DNA from 3 places in the Faecalibacterium prausnitzii genome. Region 2 is predicted to be linked to each of the others. Evidence: predicted binding sites of a transcription regulator. Region 2 holds the regulator's gene; each other region holds the start of a gene.
The links. Region 2 encodes HrcA, which represses chaperone genes, less so after heat shock. Its sites were predicted from a motif close to TGTTAGCACTCNNNNNNNNNGAGTGCTAACA; they were not measured.

Region 1: clpB (ATP-dependent chaperone ClpB) is a predicted target of HrcA. The motif match lies at 5,511-5,541, and genes of this name have one in related genera.
Region 3: groES (co-chaperone GroES) is a predicted target of HrcA. The motif match lies at 2,545-2,575, and genes of this name have one in related genera.

Annotation. Positions count from the first base shown of each region.
Region 1 is NZ_CP065377.1:402,470-410,339, forward strand. It holds gene I5P96_RS02040 (ABC transporter ATP-binding protein) at 1-975, opposite strand, end outside; gene I5P96_RS02045 (MarR family winged helix-turn-helix transcriptional regulator) at 1,111-1,590, opposite strand; gene I5P96_RS02050 (glycerophosphodiester phosphodiesterase) at 1,783-2,754, opposite strand; gene I5P96_RS02055 (6-phospho-beta-glucosidase) at 2,735-4,168, opposite strand; gene I5P96_RS02060 (phosphoribosylaminoimidazolesuccinocarboxamide synthase) at 4,508-5,377, shown strand; gene clpB (ATP-dependent chaperone ClpB) at 5,606-7,870, shown strand, end outside.
Region 2 is NZ_CP065377.1:2,762,291-2,770,160, forward strand. It holds gene dnaJ (molecular chaperone DnaJ) at 1-141, opposite strand, end outside; gene dnaK (molecular chaperone DnaK) at 398-2,227, opposite strand; gene I5P96_RS13345 (nucleotide exchange factor GrpE) at 2,326-2,946, opposite strand; gene hrcA (heat-inducible transcriptional repressor HrcA) at 2,943-4,016, opposite strand; gene I5P96_RS13355 (stage V sporulation T C-terminal domain-containing protein) at 4,199-4,741, opposite strand; gene I5P96_RS13360 (diguanylate cyclase domain-containing protein) at 4,827-6,320, opposite strand; gene I5P96_RS13365 (NAD(P)/FAD-dependent oxidoreductase) at 6,573-7,841, shown strand.
Region 3 is NZ_CP065377.1:1,861,846-1,869,715, forward strand. It holds gene I5P96_RS09250 (Panacea domain-containing protein) at 1-264, opposite strand, end outside; gene groL (chaperonin GroEL) at 486-2,129, opposite strand; gene groES (co-chaperone GroES) at 2,180-2,467, opposite strand; gene I5P96_RS09265 (diacylglycerol/lipid kinase family protein) at 2,714-3,709, opposite strand; gene I5P96_RS09270 (ATP-dependent Clp protease ATP-binding subunit) at 3,794-6,106, opposite strand; gene I5P96_RS09275 (TIGR03905 family TSCPD domain-containing protein) at 6,228-6,488, opposite strand; gene I5P96_RS09280 (PHP domain-containing protein) at 6,533-7,381, opposite strand; gene I5P96_RS09285 (hydratase) at 7,457-7,870, opposite strand, start outside.

The sequences.
Region 1 (7,870 bases), 580 kb from region 2:
GTCCACCGGGGCCTTGGGGGCGGGCAGGTCGGTGGTCTCGTCCAGCACTTCCACGATGCGGCGGGCAGAGGAAGCGGACATGGAGATCATGACGAAGGCCATGCTCAGCATCATCAGGGCCATCAGGATGTTCATGATGTAGCCGAACAGGGCGTTCAGCTGGCCGGTGGTGATGGAACCGTTCAGCACGTAGTGGGCACCAAACCAGCTCAGGGCGATGTTGCAGCCGTAGACGGAGACCAGCATGGCGGGGTTGTTGAAGCTCAGGCGGCTCTCGGCGCTGACGAACTGCTTGTACAGGCTCTCGCAGGCGGTGGTGTATTTCTCGTTCTCGAAGTGCTCGCGGACGAAGCTCTTGACCACGCGGATGGCGGAGATGTTCTCCTGCACCGAGGCGTTCAGGTTGTCGTAGTTTTTGAACACGCGGTCAAAGATCTTGAAGGTGGGGATCATGATGGAGGCCAGCACCGCCACCAGGAAGACGATGGCCACCACGAACACCAGCGACAGGGTGCCGCTGATGGCGGAAGCCATGAGAAGCGCGAAGACCAGATGCACCGGGGCGCGCACACACATGCGCTCGATCATCTGGAAGGCGTTCTGCACGTTGGTCACGTCGGTGGTCATGCGGGTGACCAGACCGGCCGTGGAGTATTTGTCGATGTTGGAGAAGGAAAAATGCTGGATGTTCTCATACATCGCGTCGCGCAGGTTGCCGGCAAGGCCGGTGGAAGCCTCGGCGGCAAATTTGCCGGCCAGCACACCCAGCAGCAGCGCAATGGCGGCCACCAGGAAGGTGAGCAGACCGTATTTGATGACGGCGTTCATGTCGCCCTTTTCAATGCCCTGGTCGATGATAAAGGCCATGATGGTGGGCAGCAGAACGTCCATGACCGCTTCCAATGCGGAAATGATCGGTGTCAGGATCGCGGCGCGTTTGTACTCGCCCAGATGTGACACTAATTTTTTGATCATCTGGTAATCCTCCTGTTTTTTGTTTTTTTTGTTTGACAAAGAACAATTCTATACAAAACAATTTAATTGTCAATGCGTTTTTGCAAAGTTCCGAAAAAAGTCATGAAACTCTCAAAAATCGTACGATTCGCGGGGTCACTGCAGGCCCTTGCGCAGCTTGTTCAGCAGGCGGAGCAGCTCGGCGTTCTCCTCCGGGGTGAGCAGGCTCTCCACAAATTCGTCGGTCTGGTGCAGGGCCTGCATGGTCTTTTCGCGGATGCAGGCCCCCTTTTCGGTCAGCACCAGGCGCTTGAGCCGGGCGTCCTGCGGTACGCTCTGACGCTCGATGTAGCCTTTGCGCTCCATGAGCTGCAAAATATTGGTCACAGTGGAGCGGGTGATGGAGAACTCCCGCTCGATGTCCCGCTGGTAGACGGGTTCGTCCCTGTGCCAGAACAGGTAGCTCAGGATCCACTCGTGCATCGGGGTCACGTCCTCGACCTCATTTTCGCGGTGGAACTGGTTGATCTTGCGGAAGATCAGGTTGTTGACCCGGCGCATCTGCGCCGGGATGACCTGCGGCGGCTCCCAGGGGGGCGTTACCGGCGGGCAGCTGGAGTTGATTTTGTCACACATGATGGTTCGTCCTTTGAATTGTTGGATGGATGATTGTTTTGAATAAAACTGTTTGATACGATACCATTCTAACCCTCGCATCCCGGAATGTCAAGAGCGTTTATGAAAAAATAAACCCCTCTCCGTCTCGCCGTGCGCCAGCGCTTCCAAAGGGGGAGCTGCATGGCAAGGCAAGAGCGGAGAGGGGTTCCGTTACGTTTCAGCCTGTGCTTTTTCGATCCATTCGCGGATGACGTCGGGGCGGTCGGTGACAAAGCAGTCCGGGCCGAGAGGCACCAGAGAGCGGACGACATCCTCGGTGTTGACGGTCCAGAACGCGGCCTTGCAGCCGGCGTCGTGGAGCTGGTTGACCACCTCCGGGTTGGCGAAGGCGGTGTGGTACTCGCAGCTGACCAGCTCCACCGGGAAACCCAGCGTCCGGACATAGGCGGCGGGGTCTGCCTGCGCGGACAGGGTGGCGAGGATCTGCTGGACCGACATCTGCGGGTAAAGAGCCGCGATGAGAGTCAACTTGTCCGAAATAGCACTGGAGACCATGCCCACCTGTTTTTTCAGGGCGGGGCAGTTCTCCTCGTCCAGCGGCTCGTCCATGCTGTTGACAAGGCCCAGATCCTGCCAGATCACCGGCGGCGGGAGCATCATGCTGAGCAGGTCGCCCAGGGTCAGGACGCCGATGCGCAGTTCCGGCATCAGCGCCTTGGCCTGCTGAAGCAGGTCGTGGCGGAACGAGACGAGGAGCAGCCGGTCTGCGATGCCGGAAGCGCGGATGCAGTCCACGACATGGGGCACGAAGTCCGGGTCGGGGAGGATGGGGGCCTTCAGTTCCAGCTGGACGGTGCAGCCCTCCATTTCTTTGCAGCAGGCCAGCGCTTCGTCCAGAGTGGCCAGTCTCTCGGTGGTGAGGCTGACGCCGTTCCATTTGGTCAGGTCGATGGAGCGCAGCTCACCGACGGTCAGGTCGTAGATCTTGGCGGAGAGCTCGGTGCCGATGTCGATGAGGTAGTCGTGGTGGATGATGAGGCCATGGTCGCGGGTCTGCTGGACGTCCATCTCAACGCCGTCGGCACCGAGGTCAATGGCGTTGCGAAAGGCGGACAGGGTGTTTTCGGGGGCAAGATAGGTTGCCCCGCGGTGTGCAATGATCTCAGGCAAGGTCTTCACCATCGGTCGCAATGACCTTTTTATACCAGTAGAAGCTGTCCTTCCGGCTGCGGGTCAGGGTGCCGTTTCCGGCGTTGTCCTTGTCTACATAAATGAAGCCGTAGCGCTTCTTCATCTCACCGGTGGAGGCGGAGACAAGGTCGATGGGGCCCCAGGTGGTGTAGCCCAGCAGGGGCAGGCCGTCCTCGTTGATGGCCTTTTCCATCTGCTCGATGTGGGCGCGCAGATAGTCGATGCGGTAGCTGTCGTGGATGGAACCGTCCGGCTCCACCGTGTCCACCGCGCCCAGACCGTTCTCCACGATGAACAGCGGCTTCTGGTAGCGGTCGTAGAGGGTGTTCATGGTGATGCGCAGGCCCACCGGGTCGATGGGCCAGCCCCACGCACTGGCCTTGAGGTAGGGGTTTCGGGTCGCCGCGCCGAGGGCGTTGCCGTCAGCCTGCTCCAACAGCTCCGGGTCCACCGTGATGCAGCGGCTGGAATAGTAGCTGAAGGAGATGAAGTCCACAGTGCCCTCGCGCAGGGTCTGGTCATCGTCCGGCTCGGTGCGCAGCTGGATGCCAGCCCGCTCCATCCGCTTTTTGGCCCAGACCGGGTAGGCACCGCGGGACTGGACGTCGATGAAGAAGTAATTGTTGCGGTCGGCTTCGGCAGCGGCCTGCACATCCGCCGGGGCGCAGGTGCGGGGGTAGAACTCGCCTGCGGCCAGCATACAGCCCACCATGCAGCCGGGCATGATCTCGTGCGCCAGCTGGACGGCTTTGGCGCTGGCCACCAGCTCGTGATGAGCGGCCTGATACTTGGCCTGTTCGACGTTCTCGCCGGGCTCAAACAGCAGGCCTGCCCCCATGAAGGGCATGTGCAGCAGCATGTTGATCTCGTTGAAGGTCAGCCAGTATTTTACCTTATCTTTATAGCGGCGGAAGATGATGTCGCAGTAGTGGACGTAGGCATCCACCATCCGGCGGTCTTTCCAGCCGCCATACTTCTGAATGAGCGCGATGGGCGCATCGAAGTGGCAGATGGTGACCAGCGGTTCGATGCCGTACTTGCGGCACTCATCGAACAGCGCATCGTAGAAGGCCAGCCCCTCTTCGTTGGGCTCTGCATCGTCGCCGTGGGGCAGGATGCGGGTCCACGCGATGGACAGGCGGTAGCACCGGAAGCCCATCTCGGCGAAGAGGGCGATGTCCTCCTTGAAGTGGTGGTACATGTCGATGGCTTCGTGCGAGGGGTAGTAGTGCTGGTCATCGCATTCCAGCATCTTCAGCTTGCCGAACATCACCGGGAAGCGGTCCTCGCCAAAGGGAACGACATCCACATTGGCCAGCCCGCGCCCGCCTTCGTTGTAGGCACCCTCGCACTGGTTGGCGGCGGTGGCACCGCCCCATAAAAAGTCTTTCGGAAATCTGCCCATGAAAAAATACCTCCTGAACAAAAATTCTGCTGCCTTCATTTTATCATGTTCCGGGAGGGCATTCAAGGACGAAAGTATGACTATTTCCGTCATTTTGACGAAAATCGAGCGTGATTTTTTGCAGTTTTCACGAGAAAATCTGAAAAACCGGGAGATTTTCCTTCCATTCTGTTTCTTCCCAACGGACAGAAAATATGATAGACTGGATACGTAAGAAAAAGCCGTTCGGCCTGTTCGCACAGGGGGATGGCTCCTCTGTGCGCGCTCTGCCGCATGGCCGGAGCGGCCGCACAAAGGAAACAGTAGAACATCGAAATAAGGAAAATGGAGTGTTTTGCGATGAAGGAGTTCCAGCCTATCAAAGAAGGAAAGGTCCGCGAGATCTATGACAACGGCGACAGCCTGATCATGGTCGCAACGGATCGCATTTCCGCATTCGACGTGATCCTGAAAAATAAAGTGACCAACAAGGGCAAGGTGCTGACCCAGATGAGCAAGTTCTGGTTCGACTACACCCGCGATGTGCTGCCCAACCACATGCTGAGCGTGGACACGAAGGATATGCCGGAGTTCTTCCAGCAGCCCCAGTTCGAGGGCAAGTGCATGAAGTGTCGCAAGCTGACCATGCTGCCCATCGAGTGCATCGTGCGCGGCTACATCACCGGCAGCGGCTGGGCCAGCTACCAGAAGACCGGCAAGGTCTGCGGCATCCAGCTGCCGGAGGGCCTGCAGGAGTCTGAGAAGCTGCCGGAGCCCATCTACACCCCCTCCACCAAGGCGGAGATCGGCGACCACGACGAGAACATCTCCTACGAGCAGAGCATCACTGTGCTGGAAAAGCAGTTCCCCGGCCACGGTGAAGAGTACGCCACCAAGCTGCGGGACTATACCATTGCGCTGTACAAGAAGTGCGCAGAATACGCCCTGAGCCGCGGCATCATCATCGCCGACACCAAGTTTGAGTTCGGTCTGGACGAGAACGGCAATGTCGTTCTGGGCGACGAGATGCTGACCCCCGATTCCTCCCGCTTCTGGCCGCTGGAAGGCTATGAGGCAGGCCACGGCCAGCCCTCTTTTGACAAGCAGTTCGTCCGCAACTGGCTCAAGGCCAACCCGGACAGCAACTACGACCTGCCCCAGGACGTCATCGACAAGACCATCGAGAAATACCTCGAAGCCTATGAGATGCTGACGGGCAAAAAGCTCTGATCGCTGACATTCGATCAAATATTAGAACGGTGCCCTGCTTTTTCGGCAGGGCACTTTTTATTTGCAAACTTTTTGTGAATTTCCGTGGAGCAGGGGCCTGCGCTCTTGACATCACAGGGGGTTTGGAATATAATTTTAGCAGTCAAATAGATAGAGTGCTAAAAACAAAATAGCATATCCAATGAACGACTGCTAAATCAACATCCGGTACGAATGGAGGTCGATTCTATGAATACCAATCAATATACCCAGAAGACGCTGGAAGCGCTGCAGGCTGCTCAGCAGCTGGCTGTGGAGTACCAGCACAATGCACTGGAGCCGGAACACCTGCTGCACGCACTGGCATCGCAGGAGCAGGGGCTTATCCCGCAGCTGCTCCAGAAGCTGAATGTAGACCCCGGCAGCTTTTCCGCCGCAGTGGCCGAAAAGCTCTCGGCGCTGCCCCGTGTGTCCGGCTCCGGCCGTGACCCGGACAAGGTCTATATCTCGCAGGCCACCGATAAGGTCCTGAGCGCCGCTGCCCGCGAGGCCAAGGCGATGAAGGACGAATACGTCAGTGTCGAGCATGTGTTCCTCGGCCTGCTGGACGAGCAGACCCAGAACACCGCAGACCTGTTCCGCGCGTTCAACATCCGGAAAGATGCCTTCTTACAGCAGCTGACGGCCGTGCGCGGCAATCAGCGCGTGACCAATGACAACCCGGAGGACACCTACAACGCCCTGCAAAAATACGGTCAGGATCTGGTAGACCTGGCCCGCAAGCAGAAGCTGGACCCCGTCATCGGGCGGGATCAGGAGATCCGCAACGTCATCCGCATCCTGTCCCGTAAGACGAAGAACAACCCCTGCCTGATCGGTGAGCCGGGCGTCGGCAAGACGGCTATCGCTGAGGGTCTGGCCGAACGGATCGTGCGCGGCGATGTGCCCGAAAACCTGAAAGACCGCACCGTGTTCAGCCTGGATATGGGCGCTCTGGTGGCCGGTGCAAAGTACCGCGGCGAGTTCGAGGAGCGCCTGAAGAGCGTTCTGAATGAGGTGAAGAAGAGCGAGGGCAAGATCATCCTCTTCATTGATGAGCTGCACACCATCGTCGGTGCAGGCAAGACCGACGGTGCCATGGATGCGGGCAACCTGCTCAAACCCATGCTGGCCCGCGGCGAGCTGCACTGCATCGGTGCGACGACGCTGGACGAGTACCGCCAGTATATCGAGAAGGACCCCGCTTTGGAACGCCGGTTCCAGCCGGTGCAGGTGGATGAACCGACCGTTGAGGACACCATCTCCATCCTGCGCGGCCTGAAGGAGCGGTACGAGGTTTTCCACGGTGTCAAGATCAGCGACAACGCCCTGATCGCCGCCGCCACCCTGTCCGACCGCTATATCACCGATCGGTTCCTGCCGGATAAGGCCATCGACCTGGTGGATGAAGCCTGCGCCATGATCAAGACCGAGATGGACAGTATGCCCAGCGAGATGGATGATCTGGCCCACCGCATCACCCAGCTGCAGATCGAGCAGGTCAGCCTGAAAAAGGAGACCGATGCGCTCAGCCAGAGCCGTCTGCGCGACCTGGAAAAAGAACTGGCCGAATTGCAGGATCAATTCCGCAGCATGAAGGCAAAGTGGGAGAACGAGAAGAACGCCATCGGCAAGGTGCAGACCCTGCGCGAGCAGATCGAGCAGACCAATGCCGCCATTGAGAAGGCGCAGCGCGAGTATGACCTGAACAAGGCTGCGGAGCTGAAGTATGGCAGACTGCCCGAATTGCAGAAACAGCTGGAAGCCGAAGAGAAGCTGGCCAACGAGAAGAAGGAGGACAGCCTCCTGCGCGACCGCGTGACCGACGAGGAGATCGCCCGCATCGTGGCCCGCTGGACCGGCATCCCGGTCGAGAAGCTGGTGGAAGGCGAGCGCGAGAAGCTGCTGCATCTGGACGATGTGCTCCATAAGCGGGTCATCGGCCAGGATGAGGCTGTCACCAAGGTCAGCGAAGCCATCCTGCGCAGCCGCGCCGGCATCGCCAACCCGAACCGCCCCATCGGCAGCTTCCTCTTCCTCGGCCCCACCGGCGTCGGCAAGACCGAGCTGGCCAAGGCGCTGGCACAGGCATTGTTCGACGATGAGCGGAATATGGTCCGTATCGACATGACGGAGTATATGGAGAAATTCAGCGTCAGCCGCCTGATCGGCGCGCCTCCGGGATACGTCGGTTACGAAGAGGGCGGTCAGCTGACCGAGGCCGTCCGCCGCAAGCCCTACAGCGTTGTGCTGTTCGATGAGGTGGAAAAGGCCCATCCGGACGTCTTCAACATCCTGCTTCAGGTGCTGGATGATGGCCGCATCACCGACAGCCAGGGCCGCACCGTGGACTTCAAGAACACCGTCATCATCCTGACGTCCAATCTAGGCAGCGACATCATCCTGAACGATCTGGAGCGTGCCCGCGCCAGCGGTTCCAACGAGCTGAGCCCGGAGGCCCGCCAGCAGATCGAC
Region 2 (7,870 bases):
TTCCTCAGCGTCCTTGTCGCCGGGGTTGTAGTCCGGGTGGTACTTCATTGCCAGCTTGCGGTAGGCCTTTTTGATCTCCGCATCCGTGGCCGATTTGGATACCCCCAGCACTTCGTAGTAATCACGCTTTTCCTGTGCCATATCCACTCACCTCTCGTATCGTAGCAACCTCCCCCTGACAGCAGCGCGCTCCCGTTTCCCACAGCGGGAAACATCCAGCAATCTGCGCAATGCTGGCCGACCTGCCAAGGGCTCCCCGGCTGGGGAGCTGGCGAGTGTCAGCGAGACTGAGAGGTTTAACCCACAAAGGCCGCTCCGGCAAAACCGGAGCGGCTTTTGCTTATATCTCAGCGCACATCCGCCGGTTTGGCCGGACATGTGCTGCCTGTATCAAAACTTAGACTTCCTTGAAGTCTGCATCGACGACGCCGTCGTCATTGGGCTTCTGCTGGTTGGCTGCACCGGCATCGGGGCCCGGCTGTGCGCCTGCGGCCTGCTGTGCGGCAGCAGCTGCCTGATACATCTTCTCGAAGACGTGGCTCAGCGCATCCTGCTTTGCCTTGATGTCGTCGATGGAGCCGGACTGCACAGCGGTCTTCAGGTCGGCCAGCTTTGCCTCGGCCTCGCTCTTGACGTCTGCGGGCATCTTGTCGCCGTTCTCCTTCAGCATCTTCTCGGTCTGGAAGACCATCTGGTCGGCACCGTTGCGGATATCGACCTCTTCGCGCTTCTTCTTATCGTCTGCTGCGAACTGCTCTGCTTCCTTGACGGCCTTGTCGATGTCGTCCTTGGACATGTTGGTGGAAGCCGTGATGGTGATGTTCTGCTCCTTGCCGGTGCCCAGGTCCTTTGCGCTGACCTTCACGATGCCGTTTGCATCGATATCGAAGGTGACTTCGATCTGAGGCACACCACGGGGAGCCGGAGCGATGCCATCCAGGTGGAAGACACCCAGGCTCTTGTTGTCGCGTGCGAACTCACGCTCGCCCTGCAGAACGTTGATCTCGACCGAGGGCTGGTTGTCGGCAGCGGTGGAGAAGACCTGGCTCTTGTGGGTGGGGATGGTGGTGTTGCGCTCGATGATCTTGGTGCAGACGCCGCCCAGGGTCTCAATGCCCAGGCTCAGCGGGGTGACATCCAGCAGCAGCAGGCCCTTGACGTCGCCCTGCAGGACACCGCCCTGAATGGCAGCACCGACTGCCACGCACTCGTCGGGGTTGATGCCCTTGAAGGGCTCGCAGTTCAGTTCCTTCTTCACGGCGTCGTAGACGGCGGGGATACGGGTCGAACCACCGACCATCAGGACCTTCTTCAGGTCAGAAGCGCGCAGGCCTGCATCCTGCAGAGCCTTGCGGACAGGGGTCATGGTGCGGTCGACCAGATCTGCGGTCAGCTCGTTGAACTTTGCGCGGGTCAGGGTCATATCCAGATGCTTGGGGCCGGTCGCATCGGCGGTGATGAAGGGCAGGTTGATCTGGGTGCTCATTGCGCTGGACAGCTCGATCTTTGCCTTCTCAGCCGCTTCCTTCAGGCGCTGAGCAGCCATCTTGTCCTTGCGCAGGTCGATGCCGTTCTCGGTCTGGAAAGCGTCTGCCATCCAGTCGATGACGCGCTGGTCGAAGTCATCGCCGCCCAGGTGGGTATCGCCGTTGGTGGCCAGAACTTCGGTGACGCCGTCGCCCATCTCGATGATGGAGACATCGAAGGTGCCGCCGCCCAGGTCGTAGACCATGATCTTCTGGTCGTCTTCCTTATCGATGCCGTAGGCCAGAGAAGCAGCGGTCGGCTCGTTGATGATACGCTTGACGTTCAGGCCGGCAATGGTGCCTGCGTCCTTGGTGGCCTGACGCTGGCTGTCGTTGAAGTATGCGGGGACGGTGATGACTGCCTCGGTGACAGGCTCACCCAGATAAGCCTCGGCGTCTGCCTTCAGCTTCTGCAGGATCATGGCGCTGACCTGCTGGGGGGTGTACTCCTTGCCGTTCAGGGTGACTTTGTGGTCGGTGCCCATCTGGCGCTTGATGGAAGAAACGGTGTTCTCCGGGTTGGTGATGGCCTGACGCTTTGCGACCTGGCCGACCAGACGGTCGCCGGTCTTGGTGAAGCCGACAACGGACGGGGTGGTGCGGGCACCCTCAGAGTTTGCGATGACGACGGGTTCGCCGCCCTCCATAACAGCCACACAGCTGTTGGTGGTGCCAAGGTCGATACCAATGATCTTACTCATAATGAAAGCTCCTCTCAAATCAGAACGTATTTGTTTATATGATGCTCAAAGTGGATAAGCGGATGTTTATTTGAAAACCCTTGCGGGTCTTTGCGAAGTTACTCGGCCACCACAACGGTCGCATGGCGGACGATCTTGTCGCCCAGCTTGTAGCCCTTCTGGTAGACGGTGACCACCGTGCCGCTCTCCTGGCCCTCTTCGGCGGGGACCTGCTGCACGGCGTTCATGAAATTGGGGTCGAACGGCTTGCCCAGGGATTCGATCTCCTCCACATGGAGGACATCCAGTGCCTTGGCCGCCTTGTCCAGCGTCATGGTCACACCCTTTTTGTAATTCTCGTCGGTGGTGGGGGCGTTGGCCGCCATCTCCAGCGTATCCAGGATGGGGATGATCTGGTTGACCGCAAAGGAGATGCCATCGTTGAACTTCTGGTCCGCTTCGCGGGCGGTGCGCTTGCGGTAGTTGTCGTACTCGGCAGCCATCCGCAGCAGCTTTTCTTTGGTCTGGGCCGCTTCCTGCTCCGCTGCTTCCAGCTTTGCCTTTGCAGCTTCCAGGTCGCGGTTTTTCTTGAACCAGCCGTCCTTCTTCGCATCCTTGGGTTCCGCTGTCTCGGATGCGGGCGCAGCCTGTTCAGCGGCTGCTTCGGGTGCGGCCTGCTCAGCGGTCTTTGGCTCTGCGGCGGGTTCCGCCTGCGGGGTCTTCTTGGTTTCTTCGCTCATTCCAGGTCCTCCTTATAGATCACAGTCCGCCGGGGTGCGGCTGCCTGCGGGGTATCTTTTCGTTTGCCGCTCATACCCTCGCCGAGCTGGTCGGCAAAGGTGTGGAGCAGAGGCATCAGCTTTTGGAAGGGCATCCGGGTCGGCCCGATGAGTGCCACCGAGCCCCACAGCCCGCCGCCGACCAGATAACGGTCGCTGACGATGCACAGGCCGGGGATCTGCGGCTCAATGTCCTCGCCCAGCAGGATGCTCTCGCTCTGCTCTGTGGGCGGGGCGATGAGCCGGGCGGCCGCTTCCTCATCGCTCAGCAGGCTGAGGATGGAACCGACCTTGCCTTCCAGCTGGGGCCAGTCGAGCAGGTACTGCTCGCCGCCCAGATAGACGTGCGGTTTGGTGGAATCCTGCAGGATGGCCGCTGCCGCCGACACCACTGGCACCAGCTCCGGGTTGATCTGGCCGCACAGCTCTGCAAGGAGCCGGGGCGAAAGATCCATGGGAGCCACGAATGTCAGGTTCCGGTTGAGCAGGGCGGCCAGCGCCGCAGCATCCTCACGCGAGAGGCCGGTGCGCACCCGCGCCACGCGGGTCCGGACGTAGCCGGCCGTGGTCACTGCCAGCACTGCCGCCGCGCTGCGGCCTACCTGCACCACCTCATAATGGGCGATGCAGAGGTCCTCGGCACAGGGAGTGCTGATGGCTGCGGTGCAGCCGCTGATCTGAGCCAGCGCCCGTGCGGCACCCTGGGCGAGCTTTTCAGGCTCGTGGTCCAGGCTGGCGAACACGGCGTCCACCCGTGCGCGGGTCACGCGGTCCAGCGGCTGGTCATCCGTCAGCAGATTGTCCAGATAATAACGGTAGCCCTTGGCACTGGGCACACGGCCCGCGCTGGTGTGGGGCTGCTCCAGCAGGCCCAGCTTGGTCAGCGCCGCCATCTCGTTGCGCAGCGTCGCACTGGAAACTGCCATATCAAAGTAGTTTGCCAGCACACTGCTGCCCACAGGCTCCCCTTCGAGACCATACAGCGCCACGATCGCCTGCAAGACTCGCTGCTTGCGTGCATCCATCGTCATAGCGCCTGCCTCCTTCGTTTGCTTTTTGTTCTTTAGCACTCTGTCTTCCTGAGTGCTAAGACCATTATATCCAATTTTTCCGCGCTGTCAATAGGTTCGCAGAAAAGTTTTGAAAGATTCACAAATTGGTCATAAGCAAACGGCCCACGCCGAGGCGCAGGCCGTTTGCTTTTATAAGGTATTTACTCTTCCATCTGTTTTGCCAGAAACGCCGCCGCCACTGCTGCGGCCTTTTCCTGCGCGGCATCCGGCTGTGCCGCCCGGTCCTCGGTCAGAAAGCCCACGGCACCGGTCACATCCCCCGCCGCGATGATGGGGCAGACACAGAGCAGAGCGCGCTGCGCCCCCTCGCAGGGCAGGAGGGCCTTTTCCGGGTCGCCGTCGCTGGCGTAGAGCTTCCGGCTGTCCATCAGCTTTTCCAGCGGCTGGCTGACGCTGCGGTCCACAAGGTCCCGCCGCCCGGCACCGGACGCCGCCAGGATGCGGTCCCGGTCACAGACGAAGGCTGTCAGTGCGAAGCTCTTGCTCAGCGCATCCACATACTGCGTCGTCACGCTGCTCAACTCTCCCACCGGCGAATACTTCTTGAAGATGACCTCGCCGTCGCCGGTCGTGAAGATCTCCAGCGGGTCTCCCCGGCGGATGCGCTGGGTGCGGCGGATCTCCTTGGGGATGACGACCCTCCCCAGCTCATCAATGCGGCGGACGATCCCGGTTGCTTTCATAACACATTCTCCCTTTCTCGGTCCCACGTTTCCTTGGTTCCCAGATTTCGTTTCCTGTGGTTATTTTGTGGTAGAGAAAGGAGAATTATTCAAGCGCGAAGCTCTGCCTGCGGGAGCTTCCCTGTTTTTGCTTGTCCTCATACATCCGGTGGTCTGCCAGGATGCGGATGTCGCGGACGTCGGCCCGGTCGGCCGGGTAGCAGGCCGAACCGCAGCTGGTGCCAATGCAGATGGTCCGGCCGTCCAGCACATAGGGCTGCCGGATGACCGATTTGATGGTCTCGATCCGCTGGGCGCACCCGTCTGCATCGACTTCGCCGTTCACGATCAGGGCAAACTCATCGCCGCCGATGCGGAACGCAAGGTCGCTGCTCCGCACACAGCTCCGCAGCCGGTCGGCCACGGCCCGGAGCAGCTGGTCGCCCACATCGTGGCCGTAGGTGTCGTTGACCGGCTTGAACCGGTCCAGATCCAGATAGAACAGAGCAAAGGGCTGGCGCGCCTTTTCCTTCTGCTTCAGGGTGCTGTTGAAGCACCGCTCGTTGAACAGGCCGGTCAGGCCGTCGGTGTTGGCCAGCCCCTCCAGTTTCCGTCGTTCCAGCGCTTCGGTGCGGAGGGCGTTTTCTTTTTCTTCCATTTCCAGTGCCGCATCCAGCTTGACCGACCGCACCATCGCCACGGCCACGCTGCCCATCAAAAAAAGCAGCAGCAGGATGGTAGCCGTCTGGATCTTCCGCATCCCGGCATCGACGACATCGCGCTCCACGATACCCACGACGGTCAGGTCCTGAAAGCCCACCGGCTGATAGACCAGATAATAGCCCTTGCCGCCGTACCGATACCCGGTGCTGCCGCTGCCGCCGCTGCGCACGTTCTCCCGCATGGCGGCAAAGCCGTCGGCATCGACCTTGGCATTTTTCTCCAGAAAATCGAACAGGTTCGTCATCCAGGATTCGATCTCACTCTTCGGCTCCTCGGACAGCATCACGCTGCCGTCCGGGTAGATGATGTAGCAGTCGCTCTGGCCGTTGTAGGCATGGCCGCCGATCATCTCTTCCAGCGTTGCATTGTTGTAGCTGACGGCAATGCAGGTGTAGGTCACACCGGAGACCTCGACCGGCCGGATGGGCACGGTGAACACGACCCGGCGCTCGCCCGTGTCCATGATATAGCTGCTCACGCTGGAGTGGCCGGTCGCATACGTCGCTGCAAACGCGCCCCACTGTCCCTGCGCCTCTCCGCTCTCTCCGGCGGCTTTCAGATACTGGTTGGACTCGTTGAACAGGTACAGCTCACTGTACCGCCAGGTCGTTTTTTCGCGGTTGAAGTGGCGCAGACTGGCCCGGATGGCCGTTTCGTCTGCCTCCTGCAAGCTGTTGCCCCACTCGCTCAGAACGTTCCAGTTGCGCTGCGCGAACATGGTAAACGTCTTGTTCACCTGCTCGTAGGTCTCCAGCAGGTTTTGGGTGCTCTCCCGATAGAACTGGCGCTGCACATATACCAGATAGCCCACAATGTTGAAAAGGCACACCACCACCAGGAGCGCAAGCGCAGCGGCTCGCCGTCTGCTTCTCCCCATCCTATGATCCCATGACATATTCATCGTACCCCCGAATTTTTTCGAGAGAAGTTAAAATTTCTTAGCCGCATCTTTGCTGCATCGCTTCAAATCTACCAGATTCTTCCTCTTCTGTCAATGCTCTTCCATAGTTTTTCCCGTTTGAACTCTGGCCGTTTTTTCCGGTTTATGCTATACTGGGTCTGTTCTTCAGGCCCTGCGCCGCGCGGGAGGGTTCCGGCGGCTTTTTCTCTTTTCAGAAAGGATCGTTTCATGCAACAGATCGTGATCTTAGGCGGCGGTGCAGCCGGGATGGCGGCGGCACTGGCCGCAGCACAGGCGGCCCCCGCCGGGGCAGTGCGCGTCACCGTGCTGGACCGCAACCCCCGCTGCGGCAAAAAGCTGCTGGCCACCGGCAACGGCCGGTGCAACCTCAGCAACACCGGCATCGCGCCGGAGTGTTATTTCACCGCAGACCCAAAGGCGCTGGCCCCGCTGCTGAACGCCGTGAACACCGCCGCGCCGCTGGAATGGTTCCGGGCGCTGGGGCTTTACACCCGCACCGACGAAGCCGGGCGGGTCTACCCGTATTCCAATCAGGCGGCGGACGTCCTTGCCCTGCTGGAGGGCCACATGGCCCGGCTGGGGGTGGAGGTGCGCACCGGCTGCACTGTCAACACCCTGAGCCAGAACCGGAACGGCTACGCCGTCCTCTTCGACAGTACCGAGCGCAGCAACGAGACGCTCCATGCCGATGCCGTCATCTGCGCCATGGGCGGCAATGCAGGCCCGCAGTTCGGAACCGATGGCTTTGGCACCCGCTTTGCCGCCCAGTGCGGCGGAAAGCTGGAACCGCTCTACCCCTGCCTGACCGCCTTGCAGACGGCCCGGCCCAACAAAGCACTGGCCGGCATCCGGGTCAAGGCCCGCGCCGCGCTGCTCGACCTGGACCGCCACACCCTGCTGGCCGAGGAGACGGGCGAGGTGCAGTTCACCGACTACGGCCTGTCCGGCATCTGCATCATGCAGCTGTCCGGCCTGCTGGCCCCCCGGCGCGGCCCGAAGCGCCCCGCTGTGGAGCTGGACCTCTTCCCCGCGCTGGACGAGGCCGCGCTGACGGCCCTGTTCGCTGCGCGGGTGCCCCTGCTGCCGGGCCGGACGCCCGCTGATTTCTGGACGGGGCTGCTCAACCCCAAACTGGGCCGCGCCCTCTGGGCAGCGGCCCGCCTGCCGGACACACCGCTGGACACCCTGCCCGATGCCGCCTGGCAGGTGCTGGCCAACACGGCCAAGCACTGGCTCTTCGAAGACCTGACCCCCTGCGGCTGGAAACAGGCCCAGACCACCGGCGGCGGCCTGAGCCTGACCGAGCTGGAGCCCAGCTTCCAGTTCAAGGGCTGTCCGGGGCTGTACTTCGTGGGCGAAACGCTGGACTGCGCCGGGATGTGCGGCGGCTTCAACCTGCACTGGGCCTTCGGCAGCGGCATCACCGCCGGGCGGGACGCCGTGCGCACCCTGCGCCGCCCGCACAAAAAGAGATGACAAGACCCGGCCCTCTCCTGCACGTCTGC
Region 3 (7,870 bases), 900 kb from region 2:
CTTCATCGCATCCAGCGAAATCTCCGCATGAGAAGTTTCGTCTGGCAGAAAGCCCTTCCGGGCATCCAGCCAAGGCGTTTCTTTGTGGGTGATGCTTTCCAGAACCTTTCCACTGTACATACCAAAGGTATCCAGCACCCGGTCTACCACCTCTTTGGCCTCCGGGGTGAGCGGCAGCGCACTCTCCTTCAACGGAACAAAGGGGGCATCAAACAGCGGTTTGTCGTAAATCGCTGCATAGTTGCCCTGAATATAATACAGCAACAATAAAGCCGCTGACAGTCTGCTGCTCGCAGAATCCATCAGTGGGTTTCATGAGTCTTCAAATCCCCTAGACACAAAAAATCGGCACCCGCTTTTCAGCGAGTGCCGATTTTGTTACCCTATAGTGCGCTTTGATTTTTGGCGTAAGTGGCGTAAGTTTGGCGTAAATCCGCTTTTGCGCGCTCCAAAAATCAAGGATTCATGCGGTTTTTAGGCAGTTATTAGTACATGCCGCCCATACCGCCCATGTCACCGCCGGCAGCTGCGGGAGCAGCCGGAGGTTCGGGCAGGTCAGCGACCAGGCTCTCGGTGGTCAGCACCATCTCGGCGACGGATGCTGCGTTCTCCAGAGCGGAGCGGGTGACCTTGGTCGGGTCGACGATGCCAGCAGCGATCATGTCGTCCACGAAGACCTCGTTCTGTGCATCGAAGCCGTAGTTGGGCTTGTTGGCAGAGACGATCTTGTCGATGATGACGCTGCCTTCCAGACCGGCGTTCTTTGCGATCTGGCGCAGAGGTGCTTCCAGAGCCTTCAGGACGATCTTTGCACCGGTGCGCTCGTCGCCTTCCAGCGTCTCGCACAGCGCACGGACAGCGGGGATGGCGTTGATGGGAGCGGTGCCGCCGCCGGCAACGACGCCTTCCTGAACGGCTGCCTTGGTCGCGTTCAGAGCGTCCTCGATGCGGAGCTTCTTGTCCTTCATCTCGACCTCGGTCGCAGCGCCGACCTTGATGACGGCCACGCCGCCGGCCAGCTTTGCCAGACGCTCCTGCAGCTTCTCGCGGTCAAAGTCGCTGGTCGCAGCCTCGATCTGGTTGCGGATCTGTGCGATACGGGCTGCGATGGCGTCCTTATCGCCTGCACCGCCAACGATGGTGGTGTTCTCCTTGGTGACCTTGACCTGGCGGGCATGGCCCAGCATCTGGACGGTTGCGTCCTTCAGCTCATAGCCCAGATCAGCGGACACAACGGTGCCGCCGGTCAGGGTCGCGATATCCTGCAGCATCTCCTTGCGGCGGTCGCCGAAGCCGGGGGCCTTGACGGCGCAGACGTTCAGGGTGCCGCGCAGGCGGTTGACGATCAGGGTGGACAGAGCCTCGCCCTCGATGTCCTCAGCCACGATCAGCAGCTTCATGCCGTTCTGCATGACCTGCTCCAGCAGGGGGACCAGATCCTGAATGACGCTGATCTTCTTATCGGTGATGAGGATGGCGGCGTTGTCCAGGTCGGCGACCATCTTGTCGGTATCGGTGACCATATACGGGGTCAGGTAGCCGCGGTCGAACTGCATGCCTTCGACGATCTCGTTGTAGGTCTCAGCGGTGGTCTTGTTCTCCTCGATGGTGATGACGCCGTCGGAAGTGACCTTTTCCATGGCCTCTGCGATCAGGCGGCCGATCTCCGGGTCGCCTGCGGAAATGGTGCCGACACGTGCGATATCGTTGGCATCCTTGACCTTCTGGCTGTGGGCCTTGATGGTCTCAACGGCGGTGTTGACTGCCTTGCTCATGCCGCGGCGGATGTCCATCGGGTTTGCACCGGCGGTGACGTTCTTCATACCCTCGGTGACCATTGCCTGTGCCAGAACGGTTGCGGTGGTGGTGCCGTCGCCTGCTGCATCGTTGGTCTTGGTTGCGACCTCACGCACCAGCTGTGCGCCCATGTTCTCGAACTCGTCCTTCAGCTCGATCTCCTTGGCGATGGTCACGCCGTCGTTGGTGATGACGGGGGCGCCGAACTTCTTGCTCAGCACCACGTTGCGGCCCTTGGGGCCCAGGGTGATCTTTACCGTATTTGCCAGCGTGTCAATGCCAGCGCACAGTGCCTTGCGGGCGTCCTCGCCCTGCTTGATCTGTTTAGCCATAATCCAATCGCTCCTTCAAAAGCTCAATTTCTTACAGTAGAGGGGGAAACTCAGTCTTCCACAACGGCCAGGATATCGCCCTGACGGACGATGGTGCACTCCTCGCCATCCACCTTCACTTCGGTGCCGGAATACTTGCTGGTGAGGACCTTGTCGCCGACCTTCACGGTCATCTTGACTTCCTTGCCGTCCACGACGCCGCCGGGGCCGACTGCGATGACCTCGCACACCTGGGGCTTTTCTTTTGCGCTGCCGGTCAGGATGAGGCCGCCCTTGGTGGTCTCCTCGACCTCAACAGTCTTGATAACAACACGGTCTGCAAGAGGAATGATCTTCATAGTTCTTGCCCTCCTATTATAAAAATAAAATGAAAACATCGTTGTGCCCGGAGGCTCTGGTTTATCGCCTTCCGGTTGTTTAGCACTCCTTTTCTCTGAGTGCTAAGTGTATTGTACTCATCTTGCCCGCAAAAATCAAGAGGTTTCGGAACTTTTTTTGTTAAATATTTATGACGATTTCAAAATCCCTCCGCACCACGTAAAAATCCCTGTGCGGGAGTCCATTCCGCACAGGGATCTCTGCAGTCATTCTGTCACATCGGCCGGTGTGCTGCGCGCTGCACAGAACCGCTCATAGGCAGGCTTCGGCAGCAGGATGCGGCCTGCCAGCGGCTGAAGCGAGGCCGTCACTTCGCCGCAGGGGGCGCACTCGCCGTCCGCCGTGGCCACGATGGGCCCGCGCCCGTCTGCCGGGCGGAGCGACACACGCTTTGCGCGGCGGTAGATGAAATACGGTTTTGCCGCCTCAGTCAGCTGACCATTCACGAAGTGGCGTCCGTTTTTGTACATGCTCAGCAGCTTGGCAATGGTCAGCCGCCCGACCTTGCGGACGATGAAGACATCCAGCCAGCCGTCGTCAGGCACTGCCTCCGGCCCGGCCAGGAAGCCGCCGCCATACGCCTTGCCATTGCAGATGGCGCACATCAGGCAGTCCACGGTCAGGGTTTCCTCGTCGATGGCGAAGGTCAGCGTCCGGCCGATGCGGCCGCACAGCTGCTCCACGATGGAGAGCAGATATGCCGCCTCTCCGCCGCACAGCGGGATGCGCCGGAACTTCGGGATACCATAGGCCACCTGAGCATCCAGGCCCGCCGCACAGATGGTGGCGGACAGACCCAGGTTCGTCTGGAGCAGGTCGATGGTCACTTCCCCGCCTGCCAACTGCGCGTCCAGGTCCGCAAACTCTTCCTTTGTGCCGTAGGTGCGCAGAAAGTCGTTGCCGCTGCCGTAGGGCAGGCATCCGACCGCCGCACCGGGGATGCCCTGCACCCCGGTCATCGCCTCCATAAAGGTGCCGTCGCCTCCGGCGGTATAGATGCGGAGGGGCACGCCCTCCGCTGCGGCCTGCTGTGCCGCTGCGCAGGCCAGTTCCCGCGCGTGCCCGGCGTATTCGGTGACGTGGATTGTGACCTCTTCCGGGGCAAGGCCCGCCCGCCGGGCAGCGGCTTCGATCTGCGGAATGAGCTGGGCCGTACAGTCCTGCTTGCCCGCAGCGGGGTTCAGTAAAAATAAGGTGCGCATGGCGTCCTCCTATAATTTCGATTACCTCTATGATAACAGAAATCGCAGGAGTTTCAAGGGGTCTTTCGGCAGAGCAGCGGGTCGTCAGCCGGTGGTCTGCCCCACGGCTGCTGTTTCCGTTTGCAGCAGCGTCACCTGCCCATCGGCTGTGCAGTCGGCCGTCCAGTGCTGGCCGGTGTGGGCGGCACCGGCGGCGATCTGGTCGGCCAGGGCCTGTTCGACGGCGCGGTCCACCTGCCGCCGCAGTTCGCGCGCCCCATAGGGCGAACGCGCCCGCGCCGCCAACGCCGGGCCCACGCGGGACGTATGGCTCAGCTGATACCCGCTGTGGGCCGCCCGCTCTTCCAGCTGGCCCAGCAGCTTTTCGGCGATGGCACACAGGCTGTCCTCGGCCAGCGGGCGGAAGACGATCAGCTCATCCAGCCGCCCGACCAGCTCCGGCCGGAACCACTTTTTCGCCTCTTCAATGGCCTGTGCCGACTGCTTTTCGAACACGGCCTCGCTGCCCGCCGCAAAGCCCAGCGGCGCGTTCTGCCCCGCCAGAAAGCGCGCGCCCAGATTGGACGTCAGCAGCACGATGGTGTTGCGGAAATCCGCCTTGCGGCCCATGGCATCGGTGAGCTGGCCGTCCTCCAGAATTTGCAGCAGGATGTTCTGGATGTCCGGGTGCGCCTTTTCGATCTCGTCAAACAGCACGACGCTGTAAGGACGGCGGCGGACGGCCTCGGTCAGCTGCCCGCCCTCATCGTGGCCGAGATAGCCCGGCGGCGCACCCAGCAGCCGGGCCGTGGTGTGCTGCTCCTGATATTCCGACATATCGAACTTGAGCAGGGCTTTTTCACTGCCGAACCAGCTGCGGGCCAGCGCTTTGGCAAGGGCCGTCTTCCCCACACCGGTCGGCCCCAGGAAGAGCAGTGCCCCGATGGGCCGCCCCGGCTCCCCCAGCCCGGTGCGGCTGCGCCGGATGGCACCGGCCACCGCCGCCACCGCTTTCTGCTGGCCGACGATCTCCGCGTTGAGGCGCTCTTCCAGCCGGTCGAGCCGCTCCCGCTCCTTCTCCCCCACCCGCTCGGCGGGGACGCCGCTGGCCTGCGCCACCACGCGGGCGATCTCCTCCCGCGTCAGTTCCGGGTCCCGGATGCCCTCCCGCTCGGCGCGGATGCGGGCGGCCGCACAGGCCTCGTCCACCAGGTCGATGGCCTTATCGGGCAGGCACCGCCCCGGCAGATACCGCACCGAAAGCTCCACGGCTTCCTGCAGGGTCTCCAGCGGCAGGCGCACATTGTGGTAGCGCTCGTAGCGGGGGGCCAGCCCTTCGAGGATGGCCACTGCCTGCTCCGGCGCAGGCTCTTCGATCTGCACCCGGCCAAAGCGGCGTTCCAGCGCGGCATCCTTCTGGATGTGGGTGCGGAACTCCTGATTCGTGGTCGCACCGATGAGCTGCAGCTCCCCACGGGCCAGCACCGGTTTGAGGATGCTGGCCGCGTCAATGGCACCTTCCGCCGCACCGGCCCCGACAATGGTGTGGAACTCGTCCACGAACAGGATGGCCGTGCCGTCCCGCACCAGTTCTTCCAGCAGGTTCTTGAAGCGCTCTTCAAAGTCGCCGCGGTATTTTGTGCCCGCCACAAGGCTGGCCATATCCAGCGCCAGCAGGCGGCGGCCCTGCAGCATCCGGGGCACCTCGCGGGCTGCAATGCGCTGGGCCAGCCCTTCGGCCAGCGCTGTTTTGCCCACGCCCGGCTCCCCCACCAGACAGGGGTTGTTCTTCTGGCGGCGGCACAGGATCTCCACCATCCGGTCCAGTTCCTTTTCCCGGCAGAACACCGGGTCCAGCTCGCCATCGGCGGCGCGGCGGGTCAGGTCGCGGCAGTATTTGTCACTGGCGCGGCTCCCGCGCGGCATGGCCGAGGCGCGGGGCTGGCTGGGCAGGATGAACTGCCCCGAAAGCTGGCGGCACTCCCGCACGGCATCCGTCAGCTGGACGCCCATTGATGCCAGCAGCACCCCGGCGGCGCAGTCGGTATCCTCCAGCATAGCGCAGAGCAGGTGTTCCGGCTCGGCGCGGGGCTGGTGGGCATTCTGCGCCCCGATGAGGGCATAATCCATGGCCCGGCGGAGGTCCGGTGCCAGCGCACGGCGGTCCAGATGCTGCACCGGGCCGGGGCGGTCCTCGGCCAGCTGCCGCCGGACGGCCAGCTCGGTGATGTTCTTTCCGGCCAGGAACCGCCCTGCCGCGCCCCGGTCTGTCTGGAGCATGGCGAGGAGAAGGTGGCCGGTATCTGCCTTTTTGCAGCCAAAGCCGCCCGCCAACTCCACTGCCTCGTCCAGCAGCAGCCCCGCCTCCCGCGAAAAGCCCTTGTATCTGCCCATGCCGAATGCTTCCCAAATGCTCATTTGCCTGCTCCCTGTCGTTTGATATGACTCAGCAGAAGTATAGCCCCATCGGGCCGGAAAAAATCAGCAAAAAAGGCCGAACCGCACAAAACATGCAGTTCGGCCTTGGGAACACGGCAGGTTACAGCTCTGCCAGTGCCTTTTTCAGGTTCTTTGCGATCTGGTCGGGGCAGCTGGTGGGGCGGGGGCCGCAGGTGGTGCCCTCCATCCGCTCGATGGCGTCCTCTGCCTTCATGCCCTTCAGCAGGCGGCTGATGCCCTTCAGGTTGCCGTTGCAGCCACCGACGACCTCGATGGACTCGATGGTGTGGTCGTCGTTCAGGACGATCTTGGTCAGCTTGGAACAAGTGCCCACATTGGGGAACTCGAACGATTTGCTCATATCGGAAACATCCTCTCTTTTTACATTTGGGTGTTTTTATTATACTATTCTTTCCGCTTCTGCGCAAGCGCTTCGATCCGGGCGATCTGGTCGTCCGGGGTCGTGCAGGTGCCGACCGGGTGGGGGTGCTTGTGGTTCGAGCCGTGAAAATCCGTACCGCCGGTGCGGATCAGGCCGTACTGCGCACACAGGGCAATGCACTCGGCGCGGTCTTCCGGGCTGTTGCGGGGGTGGTCCACCTCGATGCCGTCCACCATCCCCTCTTTGACCAGCTCCCGCAGCAGCGGCATGCTCTTGTAGACGGTCGGGTGGGCAAACACCACGACGGCTCCCGCCGCTTTGGCCGTGGCCAGCACCTCCTGCACCGGCGGATACTCCGGCGAGTGCAGCACGATGCCGCGCGGCTCCCAGCCGAACAGCCGGTGGTACTCCTCGCCGTAGATGCCCTCGGCCAGACCCAGCTCACACAGCGCCTGCATGATGCCGCTCTTGAACAGCACCCCGCTGTCCTTTGCATATTCCAGCGCCTGCTCGGTGCGGAACTGCGGGTAGATCTGCTCGATCTCCCGCGCACTTTGCAGGCAGCACTCGTTCCGGCGCTGGCGCATGATGTCGCAGTGGCGGATGAGCTCCGGGCTTTCCGGGTCGGGCCAGAAGGTCAGCAGGTGCACCCGGTGGTGCCGCTCGTAGTCGTAACCGGTCAGCTCGGTGGCCGGGATGAGCCGGACGCCGTCCTGGGTGGGGTGTTCGTAACAGTACCGGACGCTCAGGAGCGTGTCGTGGTCGGAGATGGCCATCGTGTCCAGTCCCACCCGCGCTGCCATCTTGGGCAGGCGGTGGATGGGGACGGAGCCGTCCGAACAGGTGGAATGATTGTGAAGATCGCCGGGCATTGTGTTTCCTCCCATGAAAGCCCAAAAAGCACCCGTCCCAAAAGGGCGAATGCTTTTTCGGCATCGTATCAATGCTTAGTGCTTATAGAAATTGATGAGGCAGCCGTCGGCCAGGATCTGGCGTTCGTCCGCAGTCAGCGGAGCCATATACAGGGTGAACGGCTTGACGGCCCCGCCCAGCACATAGGCGGGGATGCTCTGCAAGTCGCCCTTGAGGGCTTCGCGGATGTTGGGGATGAGGATGTAGTCCCCCAGCCCGAACGGGGTGGCCCCAGCCAGCTGGAAGGGCAGCATGCCCCAGTTGATGAGGTTGGAGCGGTAGCGCTTGGTGGCATATTCCACCGCAATGTTCGCCCCGGCCCCCAGCACACGCTGGCAGGACGCCGCCTGCTCACGGGCCGAACCGTCGCCGGGCTTGACGGCGAAGATGGTGGACGAGAGCTGCACATCCTCCCAGGTCAGCTGCTCACAGCCGGGCACGGTGCGGAT